2 regions of the Streptomyces sp. S07_1.15 genome follow, and region 2 is predicted to be linked to the other one. Evidence: riboswitches for the same ligand, from Rfam matches in the RefSeq annotation. Region 2 holds a riboswitch; the other holds the start of a gene.
The links. Region 2 has a riboswitch for cyclic di-AMP ahead of LIX60_RS16670 (M23 family metallopeptidase). Riboswitches for the same ligand answer to the same signal wherever they lie in the genome.
Positions count from the first base shown of each region.

Region 1: it holds a riboswitch for cyclic di-AMP, as region 2 does, so the genes downstream of both, LIX60_RS19025 (transglycosylase family protein) here and LIX60_RS16670 (M23 family metallopeptidase) in region 2, are expected to answer to the same signal.

Region 1 covers NZ_JAJBZK010000001.1:4,402,196-4,405,592, reverse strand. Annotated here, with positions in the region: gene eno (phosphopyruvate hydratase) at 1-208, opposite strand, end outside; gene LIX60_RS19025 (transglycosylase family protein) at 497-1,234, opposite strand; cyclic di-AMP (ydaO/yuaA leader) riboswitch at 1,239-1,403, opposite strand; gene LIX60_RS31770 (transglycosylase family protein) at 1,724-2,605, opposite strand; gene LIX60_RS19015 (cytochrome P450) at 2,721-3,397, opposite strand, start outside.
Region 2 covers NZ_JAJBZK010000001.1:3,859,033-3,862,429, forward strand. Annotated here, with positions in the region: gene LIX60_RS16660 (hypothetical protein) at 1-21, opposite strand, end outside; gene LIX60_RS16665 (PP2C family protein-serine/threonine phosphatase) at 339-1,526, shown strand; cyclic di-AMP (ydaO/yuaA leader) riboswitch at 1,896-2,063, shown strand; gene LIX60_RS16670 (M23 family metallopeptidase) at 2,075-3,106, shown strand.

The DNA of each region.
Region 1 (3,397 bases), 540 kb from region 2:
CGGCCTTCTCCACACCCTTGCCGCCGTAGCGGTTCTTGTCGCCGTCACGGAGCTCGAGGGCCTCGAACGCCCCGGTGGAGGCACCGGAGGGGACGGCAGCACGGCCTGTGCTGCCGTCGTCGAGGCCGACCTCGACCTCGACCGTTGGGTTGCCTCGCGAGTCGAGGATCTCCCGGGCTACGACGACGTCGATGGACGGCACGAGCATCTCCTTCTGGGAATGTGACGCTGGATCGCAGTGTCTTTCTCGCCGCGAACGGCTCTGCGCCACGAGCCTAACCGGCCCGGGGGCCGGGGTCGGCCGACCGCCCGTCCGGCGAGACGAAAAGACATCCGAAATCCGGCATTGAGGGGGCAATCACCTCGGAAGAGGTGGCTCGAAGAGGTGCCCGGGGGCGCCGTGGCGCGGGGAGCGGAAAGGCACCGGCCCGGCGCCGCCGGGGGGCGCGCCGGGCCGGTGCCGTGCCGCCCGGAGCGGGGCGGCCCTGCGGGGCGGTCAGCTCAGCCTGAGGAGCTGGCCGGGGTAGATGACGTCCGGGGCGTCGATCTTGTCCCGGTTCATGGCGTAGAGCTTCTGCCAGCCGCCCTTGATCCCCAGGGTCTCGGCGATCTCGGAGAGGGTGTCGCCCTCGACGACCTCGTACTTGCCGTCGACCAGCTCGGGAGCGGACTTCTTCTCCGTACCGGCGGCTTCCCCGGTCTTCGACGCTGCGGCCGCGTCCCGCCGCTCCGCCCGGGCGGCGGGCGCGTCCGCGGACCGCTCCTGCCGCGGCGCGGCCTGCTCCTGCTTCTGCCCACCGGTCTCCCGGCCGAGTCCGGTGAGCGGGGCGACGCCGGGGGCGGGGCCGCCCGCCTTCAGCCCGCCCGCCCCGGCACAGGTCCAGGCGCCCGGCCCCTGCATGGCGAGCAGCCGTTCGGCGGTCGCGATCTGCTCTTCCTTGGTGGCGAGGTCGGCTCGCGGGGCGTAGCGCAGCCCGCCGGCGGCTTTCCAGCTGGACTGCTTGAACTGCAGCCCGCCGTAGTGGCCGTTGCCTGTGTTGATCTTCCAGTTGCCGCTGGACTCGCACTGGGCCACGGCCTCCCAGGTGTCGACGGAGGCGGCGGAGGCGGAGTCGGCGGTGCCCACGAGCGGGATGGCCGCGGCGGTGCCGGCGGCGCCGGCGAACGTGACGATACGACGTGACTTGGGCGGGGCGGGGCGGCGGTGCCTGCCCTTGTAACCGGTACGCAGCATGAAACGTCTCTCTCACCGACGCCTGCGAGGTGAGCTGTCGGGTTGGGGCTGTGAGCGGCCCTGCCGAGTGCTCCCGCACTGGGCTTCACCCCTAGCCGGTCGGTCCGCGCGGGCGGTCCTCACGGCACTTACCTGGGTCCCCCGCTCCTGCCTACGGCGCTTGCGCGGCGACTGCCCTCCGGCCACCGGCAGGACTCGGCGTGGTGGTCGGGGGTGCCCGCTGGCGGCGAGCGATAAGACGTTAAGCACATCGTCGCTGACGGGACATAATCCGACACACCGTCACTTACCTCCCGCACGGTCGTCCGTACCGCCGTTGTCGCAGGTGACGGCCCGGACGGCGAAGAGGGCGGCCGGTGGCCCCGGTTCATCCGATGGGACGCAGGGACCGCGCGCCGCACCGGGTGTGCTGCCGCGCGGCCCGGAGCGGCCGGAGCCGGCGCCGGGCACTCCGCGGGACGGTGCGCGCCCGGCCGCCACCGGGGCGGATCAGAGCGCCGGCCGCGCCGACCACGTCGCGGCGTTCGCGGAGTACGTCCACTCGCCCGACACCGAACGGTCGTCGGCCGCGCCGCCGTAGACGGCCTCCGGAAGCACGGCGTAGGGGCCGGGCTCCGGCGACGGGCGCTCGGTACCGCGGTCGGCCGCCGCGTCGTCACGGGAGGCGTGGCGCCCGGACGCGCGGTCCTCGTCCTCGTCCCCGGCCTCCACCGCGGTCTCCTCCGGCGCGGGCTCCCCGCGGTGCTTGCCGCTCTTGGAGGGGGCCTTCTCGTCGGCGGTGCCGGACAGCCCCAGGTCGAGGAGGCCCTCGTCCGGCTCCTCCTCGTCCGACGGCGCGGCGGACTCGCCGCCCTGCCCGGGAGCGGAGTCCCCGGCGCCGGAGCCGTCCGCGTCGTCACCGGAGCCGCCGGTCTCCAGCAGGCCGCCGAGCAGGCCGCCCGACTGCTGCCCGCCCTCGGCATCGGAGTCCTCGGAGGCCGCGTCGGCCGCCTTGCCCTTCCCGGTGAGGCCCGCGTCCGCGCCGCACTTCGGCCAGGCGCTCGGCCCGACGGCCGCGAGGACCTTCTCCGCGACGGCGATCTGCGCGTTGCGACTGGCCTGGTCGGCGCTGGGCGCGTAGTCCAGCCCGCCGTACTGCTCCCAGGTCTGCTGGGTGAACTGCAGTCCGCCGTAGTAGCCGTTGCCGGTGTCCGCGCTCCACAGGCCGCCGCTCTCGCACTCGGCGACCTTGTCCCAGGTGCCGGCGTCGGCGGCCTGCGCGCCCGTCGCGCCGAGCAGCGGCATCGCGATCCCCGCGCCGGCCACGCCCGCCGTGACGAGAAGAGCCGGAGCCTGACGGGGTTTGCGGTGTCTGCCGTTGCCGGAAAGCATGAAGGGCCTTTCGTCGAGGGCCGAAGGTCAAGTCCCGCCGAAAAATAGCGGGCACCGGAGGCGCGTCACAAGTCGATGTAGTGGAGATCACGCGAAGATCACGAATGATGCCACGTCAGGTGCGGCGTGTTTCCCCCGGGTCCGGTACGGGCACAGGGGCGAACTCCACCGGCAGGGTACGCAGGCCGCGCATGATCAGTCCGCCGCGCCATCGCAACTCCTCCGGATCGGCCGCCAGTCGGAGATCCGGGAGCCTGCGCAGCAGGGTCGCCAGCGCGGTGCGCGCCTCCAGCCGGGCGAGCGGGGCCCCGAGACAGTAGTGGATGCCGTGGCCGTAGCCGAGGTGCGGGTTGTCGGTGCGGGAGAGGTCCAGGGTGTCCGGGTCCGTGAAGCGCGCCGGGTCGCGGTCGGCGGCGGCGAGCACCACCAGCACCGGGTCGCCGGCGGCGATGCGCTGCCCGCCGATGACGGCCGGCTCGGAGGCGTAGCGCCAGGTCGCCAGCTCCACCGGGCCGTCGTAGCGGAGCAGTTCCTCGACCCCGGTCGCCAGCAGCTCCGTCTCGCCGGCGGCCAGTGAGCGCTGGAGCCGCTCGCGCGGGCCGGGTTGGCGGAGCAGGGTGTACATGCCGTTGCCGATGAGGTTGACGGTGGTCTCGAAGCCGGCGAAGAGGAGGATGAAGGCCATGGCGGCGGCCTCCCCCTCGGTGAGGTGCTCGCCGTGGTCGCTCGCCCGGATCAGACCGGAGATCAGGTCCTCACCGGGGCGGGCCACCGGTCCGAGCGCGGCCCGCT
Region 2 (3,397 bases):
ATTGCGCGATGTGCTCCTCATATCTTCGAAGCTACACGAAAGGGGGCAAGAACCACCGGGTCCGGAGTCACCGGACTCCGGGCGGAGGCCGACGGTGAGGCCCGGTGGACCCAGCGCTTGCCGTCCGCCCACGCCCCTGACCCACGCCCCTGACCCACGCCCCTGACCCACGCCCCGCCCCGGCCCTTGCCGCTGTCCGTGCCACCGCCCGTGCCACCGCGGCCCGTCACCCGAACGGCGGACGCGGATTCGCCCTCCGGACCGGAACGGCCGAGGGTGGCAGGGGGCGCGGTGTCGTTCCGTAACCGGACGGACCGGGACCGGGCAGGAGATCACAGGTGGTGCAGCGAGGACAGCTGTGCAGCAGGGGCGACGGCGGGACACGGTTCCGCGGTGCTCCGTTCCCCTGCTGGATCCCGGGCGTCCTGATCGTCGGCGGCCTGGCCTTCGGCCTGTTGGCACCGCCGGAGCTGACCGGCTCGCCGTTCTTCGCGGCCGCGCCGATGGTCGCCGCGGCCCTCTACACCGGCCCCGCCACGATCCTGACGGCCGTCGTCTCCAGCCTGGCGATGCTCGGGATCGCTCTGCTGCACGGCACGGTCGGGCAGTACCAGTCACTGCTCGACACCGCCACGGTGGTGACCGTGGCGGGCCTCGCCGTCTTCATCAACCGTGTGGTGCGCCACGGCCACCGCGCACTGGCCTCCGTCCGGAACGTCGCGGAGGCCGCCCAGCGGGCCGTGCTGCCGGCCCCTGCCGGCCGCATCGGCGGGCTGCGCGTCGCCGCCCGCTACGAGGCCGCGCAGGCGGACGCGGGAATCGGCGGCGACCTCTACGCGGTCCAGTCCACCCCGCACGGGGTGCGGCTCATCGTCGGTGACGTACGCGGCAAGGGCATAGAGGCGGTGGGCGCGGTCGCGATCGTCCTCGGGGCGTTCCGGGAAGCGGCCGAGGAGGAGCCGGAGCTGACGGGGATCGCGGAACGGCTGGAGGTCGCGCTCGTGCGGGAGGCCAAGCGCCGGGAAGGGCTGGAGCGGGCCGAGGGGTTCACCACGGCCGTGCTCGCCGAGATCCCGCACGAGGGCTCCCTCGGGGCGGACCCGGGTGGATCCGGCGCTCCCGGCGGGAGCGCTTCCGGGCTGTCGGCCCGGAGGCTTCGGCTGCTCAACCGCGGCCACCCGGCCCCGCTGATGCTCACCGGGGACGGCGCCGTGTGCGCCGTCGAACCGGAAGTGCCCGCCGTACCGCTCGGCCTGGCGTGGCTGCGGACCGAGCCGGACCGGGTGGAGGAGATCGTGTTTCCGCGCGGGTGCACCCTCCTGCTCTTCACCGACGGCGTCACGGAGGCCCGCAACCGTGCCGGTGAGTTCTACGATCCCCAACTCAGTCTGGCCGGACGGTCCTTCAGCGACCCGGAGGAGTTGCTGGACACCCTCGTCGGGGACGTGGCCCTGCACACCGGCGGCCGCGCCCACGACGACATGGCGCTCCTCGCGGTCACGGACGTCCCCGAGCGGCGCTCCTGACCGCCGGATCCCCGGACCGCCGCCGGACCTCCCCGCTGCCGTACCTCCCCACGGCCGGATCTCCAGACTGCCGGGCCGGGGCCACGGGCCCCTGCGGTCCGCTCCGGCGCCCCGCCCCTCACGCCCGCCACCCGGCCTCCGCAACGCTGCGTGACGACAGGTGTCCGGGCGATAACGACTGACGCACGATCAGCGGGAACAGGTTTTCCGGCGCCCGGTCAACTCGCCCGGCTCTGGCGGCCGATGTCCGTTTTCTCCGTGGGGTCATTACCAAAAGATCAGCCGGAACGGCTTGGAATACGGGGGCTCCGTCAATTAACGTTCGATAACGCAGCGCGGTCGTCCCAGCCGCCACCAAGGGTGGCACCGCCTGCGCAGTCGCCGAATCCCGCATGCGCGGAACAGCACCACCTGCACCAAGGGAACCGGGGAACCAATCCTTGGGGTGAATCGGGCCCCTCCGCGAGGAGGGAACCGTAGGAGACCTTCCTGCTCCGAACCCGTCAGCTAACCCGGTAGGCGAGAAGGAAGGAAAGGAGTGCGCCTCCGTGGCGTCCAGCAGCCCTGCCCCCGAGACGTGGGCCGGTCCGTCCACCTCCGGACCCCTCTTCGACGGAGAGCCCGTCGGTGAGTGGAATCCCACCGCCGACTCCACCGCCCCGGTCCGGGGCAGGCACCGCGTCGTCAAACAGCGCGGCGGAGGCATGGCCCGGAGCGGCGCCGTCCTGGGCGTCGGGGTGATCGCGGCTGTAGGCGCCGGCGGCATGGCCACGGCCAAGGACCGTCCCCCGGCCCCCATCTCGCTGCCCGACCTCTCCCCGGTGACGGACAAGCTGCCGGCCATCGACTCCCTGGTCGGCGGCTCCAACGACGTCTCCGCCACCGCGAGCCGCGCCCCGCTGTCGCAGGCCGGGCTCACCACGGACGAGATCGCTCAGGGCGCCGACGCCGGTGAGGCCCTGCGGGCCCGCATCATGCGCCAGGCCGAGCAGCAGCAGAGCGTCGCCGAGACCACCGAGCGGCTGGCCGCCGAGCAGGCCGCGCGGGAGAAGGCCGCCGAGGACGCCGCCGCCAAGAAGGCGGAGGCCGAGGCGGCCAAGAAGAAGGCGGCCGAGGAGGCCGAGCGCAAGGCGGCCGAGGAAGCCGCGCGCAAGGCGGAGGAGGAGCGGCTGGCCAAGCTGGCCGCCAGCTACGCGCTTCCGCTTTCCTCCTACACCCTCACCTCGAGCTTCGGCGAGTCCGGCTCCATGTGGTCCAGCAGCCACACCGGCCAGGACTTCGCCGCCCCGACCGGCACCCCCGTCAAGGCGGTGCACGGCGGCACGATCACCGAGGCCGGCTGGGCCGGTTCGTACGGCTACCGCATCATCCTCACCCTCGATGACGGCACGGAGATCTGGTACTGCCACCTCTCCTCGATGACCGTCACCTCCGGCGAGGTCACCACGGGCGACACGATCGGCCGCGTCGGCTCCACCGGCAACTCCTCCGGCCCGCATCTCCACCTGGAGGTCCGGCCCGGCGGCGGCGACCCGGTCAACCCCGCGGCCTGGCTCCGCGACCACGGCAAGAACATCTGAACCGCGCCACCGCACCACCACACCGCAGCCCAAGCCGTCAACCTCCGGCATCCCGCGGCATGTTCGCGGACGGGCCACGCTCGCTCGGCCCGGTCCGGGGGCCGGAAGCGGAGGGCGCGCTCGCAGACGCGCCCTCCGGCCTCCGGGTGTTACCCCGTGTCCCGCTTCTGCGTATGCCCCACCCGCCCGTCGCAAACCCCGTGCCCCGCGGTTTTCCACGGACGGTCCCGGCAGACCCCGTTCCGGCCTCCGACCTCCCCGCGTCTCCCCGCCCGCTCGCGGCGCGGGCCT